3 regions of the Paenibacillus sp. FSL H8-0261 genome follow, and region 3 is predicted to be linked to each of the others. Evidence: predicted binding sites of a transcription regulator. Region 3 holds the regulator's gene; each other region holds the start of a gene.
The links. The regulator CtsR, encoded in region 3, represses protease genes until heat stress. The targets are predictions, from matches to a motif close to ATGGTCAATAAAGGTCAAACA.

Region 1 (2,272 bases), 800 kb from region 3:
TGTGACAGCAACTATATCATCTGTACGAAGTACACTGAGCAGCGCTTTTGCACCCGCTCGGCCAAGCTCACGTTTAGTGAATGGCGATGACTCACAATCACCCGGCACCACAATAACTTTATCCAGACCGTACGTTGCCCGAATTTTCTCTTCCAGCTCATCCAGACCAAACAGGCTCTTAACGACCGGCTCTAGCAAATCAAGCAGTCTACGCCCAGCAGCGCTAATGCGCATGCCAACGCTCTCGATCTCAATGAGCCCTTGCGATTTCAGAAGATCCGTCTCGGCACGCAGTACCCGCTCAGTCATATCAAGCGAAGCGGCAAGCGTTCTGCGCCCAATTATATCGGACAGCATGATCTGATGAAGAATCGTGTACCGTCTCTTAAGGGTTTCCATGAGATCAGGCAGAAGCTGCTTTTGGATATCTAATAAATTACGCATACTTTCACTCCTGCAACTTCGTCTTCCTCTATTCCCTTGTTCATGGTCTCAAAATGTCCCGGGTAAACTTTTTAAGTCCCACTCATATTCTAACCAAATATTGCTCGAAGTGCAAGTCTTCCGAGAGTAGAATTCTCAAGCGCTTGTCTTCTTATACATTTATAGGATTGGGAAAGAGGTTCAGCTCCAAAAAACCTGTCATTAACAATCCAGATTCTTTAGCTGAGTGAAATACAATGTACGCTTGTCCACCTTGAAGACTATGGATAGAGCCTGTGTACAGTATTATTATTTCATTGCAATTGCACAGGAATTGTATTATAATCATTTTTGTTGCGCCCGTGGTCCAATGGATATGACGTAGGCCTCCGAAGCCTGAGATCCAAGTTCGATTCTTGGCGGGCGCGCCATTAATTTCACTTTTGTACATAATTTAGTAGTGCCTATACTACTACTTAACCAAAGAGCCGCGTGTCGGCTCTTTTTTTTGAATATAAGTTTGACTTTCTTTGACTTTTTGTTTGAATTTGTTTATCATGTGGGTAATACGGCAAGAGTAAAAATGAATACATTTGAAGAACCAATATCAAGGAGGTTTTCCACGTGAGTTATATTCCTATGGTAGTAGAACAGAGCAACCGCGGTGAGCGCGCTTATGACATCTATTCCCGCCTGCTGAAGGACCGCATCATTTTCCTTGGAACGGAGGTTAATGACGTGGTAGCCAATTCTATCATCGCACAAATGCTGTTCTTGGCTGCCGAAGATCCGGAGAAGGACATTCACCTTTATGTGAATAGCCCAGGCGGTTCCATTACTGCAGGTATGGCTATTTTTGATACAATGCAGTACATTAAACCGGACGTTTCCACCATCTGTGTGGGTATGGCAGCTTCTATGGGAGCTTTCCTACTTAACGCTGGCGCTAAAGGCAAACGCTTCGCGCTGCCTAACAGTGAGATCATGATTCACCAACCTCTGGGTGGTGCTCAAGGTCAAGCAACGGATATCGAAATCCGTGCCCGTCGTATCCTCAAATTGCGTGATAAGTTGAATCGTATTCTTGCAGAACGTACGGGTCAACCGCTAGAACGTATTGAGAAGGATACAGATCGTGATTACTTCATGACTGCTGCAGATGCGGCAACTTACGGTATCGTTGATAAAGTCATCGAGAAAACACTGCCTAGCGGTGTGTAAGCTATAAAACAACACAAAGAGGCTGTGCCCTATCCACTTGATGGTTAGCGCACAGCCTCTTTACTTTTCAGACCACCACTTCATACGAATCTCAGTTAAATCAAACCGCCATATCCAAGCGCATCGAGTTTCTCAGCAATCACACGGTAGCCTCGGCCATTCGGATGTAAGTGGTCAATCGATAATAGCCCTCTCTCATTTCCTGCAAACTCACTATAGATAGAAGCAAACCCACATACTCGGCTACTATACTGTGAGGCATAGCGGTTAAACTGCCGCACCCACTCTGTAGCACCCACTACCTGAGGATAAGGATTATACAGTCCCACAATCCGAATGATAAAAGGTCTACGCGTTCCCGTCTTCAATTGGAAGAGGATACTCATAATTGCAGCAAAATTTTGTTTGCATTCTTGCAATGATCTTCGCAGCTCTTTAGATAAATTTTCAGGTTGTCTAGCTGCAGCCTTCGCAGCATGGATTAAATCGTTGCCACCGATGGATAGAGTGATGATGTCGGCTGCTCGAATGGCTTTGCGAGTCATTGCACTCCCCCGCAGCCGCTGTTCCAGTTCAGAAGTAGTCAATCCATTCACGCCCAAATTCGTAGAGGCTACATTAGAACGCA
Region 2 (2,272 bases), 2.7 Mb from region 3:
GCAGTGGCTCCGGATCAAGCACAGTACTTCCACGATAAACCCATGAGCCTCCTGATAACGCTGCTTTCTTCGTATGGAGTGCTGTATCATCGCCTACCTTAATACGTACCTTATCAAAACCATTTACTACATTGGTGATTACACTCGCAGCTAAGACGTCGGAGTTAACGAATGCGTATGCACGACCCCCACTCACGTCTGCTACTCCTGTCTTAAGATCGTTAAATTCGTCCTGTACAACGTTCCAGCCCCCAGTTATCCGGACAGCCGTTTCCTGCGCTGTAGGCTGGGTTCCAATTACAGAGACAAGGTCATGATCAGGGAATTCGATCGTTCTCACTTTTTCAGTACCATTCTCTTCAATGCTGGCCACTTTGAACTGAAGAATGTTATCCTGAACCTCCATTTCAACTTTGAGATTCACTTTAATTTCTGGAATCTGAAGCGTGTAGGCTGCAGACTCACCATGAGTGGCATCTGCTGCTTTTATACTAAAATCAGAAGCGACTACGAAATAGGACTTCTCGTTGATTTTTATCTCATTAAATCCATTTAACTGTCCATACATTTCCGCGCCGCTGTCTAACCATGTGTATTGTTTAACCCGTGGGAACTCTTTATCGATTTCAACCTTCATCGTATCCGAGCTTAAAGTTTCTGTAATCGTAATCGGCCTCGGTACTGGATCAGTGGATACAATTGGAGTTACCTTCACATCGTCAATCCATAGGGTCTTGTTATTAAACCAGCTGCGTAGTCCAATCTTCCCTGCACTTGTCGATAATGAGGGAAGACTCGTCGTAAACACGTTATTGCCATCGATCGATAAAGCTACGCTACCTTTCTCATAGCGCAATTTGAGGGTATACTGTTGGTCAGCAGCAAAGGTAAAACTAGGAGCCGTAATATTTCCATACGATTCCGTCCCTCCTTTCATAGCATCCCAGCCCCAAGAACCCGCATCATATTGGATAACATTGTAGTTATTGCTATCGACGAATCGGTAGACCAGTCCAAATCGTGTGGCAGGCTGACTAAATTTTAACTTCACCTCATATTCAGCATTGGCAACCTGAGGTGAATCTTGGTCTGCTAAAATAACAACCCCTTGTGTCACCGCCTTAACAGCACCTTGATCCGCCGAAAAAGTAGTGGTCCCCTTAGCTGCAGCCCATCCGTCGATGTTGCCATCATTGTAATCTCTGAAATACACGTCCGATTCTTGAGCCGCGAATACGGCTGCCGATGGCAAGCCAAGCTGTACCCCTAGCAACAACGTCAATAGCAAGCTAACCGCTTTGTAACGTTTTCTCATCTCTACGACCTCTTTTCACTTAAATATAAGTAGAATGAACATTATCAATTCACATATTTCCTTTAATTGTATGTTTTTGACATCACATGGCCATAATGAGCCCTCCTTCCATAAGAAGGTGCGTCATTATATGTTTTTTTGTATTACTTGGAATTTAACAATCGCTTGATAACAGCGGCTGATTCCGCTCTTGTAGCAGATTCTTTTGGTGCAAATGTAGTCTGAGTTCTACCTTTCATTAATCCCGATTTCAAGGCAAAGCCCACCGACGCTTTAGCCCACGGGCTTATTTTACTATCATCTTTAAACGTAGTAGTAGAATCTGAGGCTATACTATCGATCTTTACACCGGAAGCATAAGCTTTCGCTCGCATCAGCATCGTTGTCATTTCTTCACGAGTAATGCTTTTTTCCGGAGCAAATTTCGTCTTGGACAAACCACTAATAATTCCGGCCGCATAAGCTTTCTTTACCGTATCTTCGTACCAAACTCCTGATTTCACATCCGTAAACGGATTACTTCCAGAACCTTCTGTAAGATCTAATGCTCTGGCTATAAGAGCTGCGAATTGTGCGCGAGTGATGTTATTATTCGGGGCAAAGCTGTCGGCATCCATGCCTTCAACAATTCCTTTAGTGACCATTTCCATGATATCTTGCTTCGCCCAATGTGAGACGATATCGCTGAAAATCTTGGTGAATGTTGAGGATTGATTCGGGGTGAATTCCTGATCTTTCAGATTACGATCAAGAACTTTTAATGCGGTCCATTTTACTGCAGTTGTACCAGCCCTTTTAGCTTTAAAGGTAATCGTGGCAATGTCCAAATTACCCTTTTCGCCATTCACATTTCCGATCTTGGTATGGGCTATCGTAATTTCATTGTTTTTCACGATTGGAGATACAGAAAAGCCTTTGATCTTCGTTTCTGCTTTTACAATCTCAAGCACTTTCGGG
Region 3 (2,272 bases):
TCGAAGATAAGTATGCACCTTGGAATGATGGGCTATGGGCATGGAATATTTCTAATGAGGGCTCGGCTACTTTGATACGAGTGGAAGGGGAACGGGCGGAAGCAGACTTGAGCTGTGATATAAGCACTTTGACAGCCTTGATGCTTGGATACAAACGACCAACAGAGATGGCTCGTTATGGAAGTGTCTCTGGCCACGCAGCAGCACTGGAATGGTTTGAAGAAATTATTCCACAATCACAGACAGCTTTATTTGATCATTTTTAAAAATATAAGAAAGTATAAGTTTCACGCTATACATTATCCTTATATTTCTCGCATAAACGCTTATCGTCCTAATAAGGACAACGAAGACGTTTATACTTGACAAAAATTAGGCTCTCCCCTTCGAAAGAAGTTGGGAGAGTTCTTTATTTCCGAATACATTCGCTGAAAAAAGTGAAAAATAAGAGAATCCACTTGGAATTAGCACAGAATATGTTATAATATTAAAAAGTCAAAGAAAGTCAAAGTCAACGAAGCTTAATGACAGCGATCCGATCCTCTGAACACGTGGGATTATCCACAAATGTTTAAGTTCAATTAAAGACCATTGTCATTATGAATGCAAGTTGCAATCGGTATTATAAGATTTAAGCACTGGAGGATGAGTGATGCGCAATATCTCTGATATTATCGAACAATATCTGAAGAATATTTTGCATGAAAGTCCCGAAGGTACGGTGGAAATCCAGCGAAATGACCTGGCGGACCAGTTCTCATGCGTACCGTCACAGATCAATTATGTCATCAGTACACGCTTTACTCTAGAAAAAGGTTATGTGGTGGAAAGTAAGCGTGGTGGCGGGGGATATATTCGAATTCAACGTTTTGAATTACCGCCTAACGTGGCACTGCATGCCCATTTAAACCATACTATAGGTGGCGGGATTGATCAGAACGCTGCTGAAGGGCTGATTTATCAGCTGGAGGAAGCTGGTTTTCTAAGTAAGCGTGAAGCGTGCCTTATGCGCGCTGCTGTTTCTCGGGAATGCCTAACGGTTAAGATTCCATACCGGGATGAGATTCGTGCCAAGATTATGAAGGCGATGTTAATCTCTTTGTTAGGCAAATAATTGTCAACCATAAGGGAGGGGCTTTCGCTTATGCAATGCCAGGAATGTGGCGTCAAGCCGGCAACACTCCACTTCACTAAGATCGTGAATGGAGAGAAGACGGAGTTTCATATCTGCGAGAGCTGTGCACGGGAGAAGGGTGAACTCATTCCCGGAACGGCTGGAGGATTCTCCATCCACAGTCTGCTCTCAGGTCTGCTTGATCTTGAAGGTGCCGGCAAGGAGAAGTCGGCTGCAACGAAGACAACGCAGAGTCTGCAATGTGAGAATTGTGGGATGACGTACTCCCAGTTTAGTAAATTAGGCCGTTTTGGCTGTAGCTCCTGTTATGAATATTTTAACAGCGCACTGGACCCGCTTTTTAAGCGAGTGCATGGCAGTACTTCACATGTAGGTAAGATTCCGAAACGTGCAGGAGCTCAGATTGTGTTTAGACGCCAAATTGATGAACTCAAGCAGGAATTACAGGAAAGTATTACACAAGAAGAATTCGAGAAAGCAGCGGAGCTGCGAGATCAGATTCGTAAACTTGAAAAAGAAATAGCACAAGAGTAAAGTCTTTGATATATAGGGGGGATATGACATGTCAAGTCTCCGATTTACTGAACAAGCGCTTAGTGATTGGATGCGTTCTGGAGGTAGTCATTCTGAGATTGTAATTAGCAGTCGTATGCGTATTGCCCGTAATCTAGAGCATCTTCCGTTCCCAATGCTGGCTTCCTTAGAGCAATCGGAAGAAGTATTAGAGCTACTGGCTCCTGTGTTTCATGAGGAAGCAGCTGCAGATTTCGGATCTTTTCAACTCCTAAAGCTTGATGAAGTGAATGAACTGGACAAAAAGGTACTGGTTGAGAAGCATCTAATCAGTCCTAACTTGGCTAATGATTCGCGCAGTGCGGCTGTCTTATTAAATGAAGATGAGTCGGTCAGCATCATGATTAACGAAGAGGACCATCTGCGAATCCAATGTCTGTTTCCTGGTCTTCAGGTTAGAGAAGCATGGGATCGTGCGACGGCGATCGATGATATATTCGAGGCAGCTGTCAATTACGCTTTTGATGATAAAAGAGGATATTTGACTAGTTGTCCCACCAATGTTGGTACTGGGCTTCGTGCCTCGGTAATGCTGCATCTACCAGCGCTTGTAATGACTCATCA

Region 1: the regulator CtsR is predicted to act here: its motif matches at 941-961, upstream of clpP (ATP-dependent Clp endopeptidase proteolytic subunit ClpP).
Region 2: the regulator CtsR is predicted to act here: its motif matches at 1,389-1,409, upstream of MHI27_RS09180 (endo-alpha-N-acetylgalactosaminidase family protein).

What each region holds. Positions count from the first base shown of each region.
Region 1 covers NZ_CP150297.1:183,827-186,098, reverse strand. Annotated here, with positions in the region: gene MHI27_RS00915 (sugar-binding transcriptional regulator) at 1-444, opposite strand, end outside; tRNA gene MHI27_RS00910 (tRNA-Arg) at 780-854, shown strand; gene clpP (ATP-dependent Clp endopeptidase proteolytic subunit ClpP) at 1,048-1,644, shown strand; gene MHI27_RS00900 (GDSL-type esterase/lipase family protein) at 1,740-2,272, opposite strand, start outside.
Region 2 covers NZ_CP150297.1:2,116,947-2,119,218, reverse strand. Annotated here, with positions in the region: gene MHI27_RS09180 (endo-alpha-N-acetylgalactosaminidase family protein) at 1-1,315, opposite strand, end outside; gene MHI27_RS09175 (S-layer homology domain-containing protein) at 1,459-2,272, opposite strand, start outside.
Region 3 covers NZ_CP150297.1:6,269,119-6,271,390, reverse strand. Annotated here, with positions in the region: gene eis (enhanced intracellular survival protein Eis) at 1-266, shown strand, start outside; gene MHI27_RS28090 (CtsR family transcriptional regulator) at 653-1,114, shown strand; gene MHI27_RS28085 (UvrB/UvrC motif-containing protein) at 1,145-1,669, shown strand; gene MHI27_RS28080 (protein arginine kinase) at 1,698-2,272, shown strand, end outside.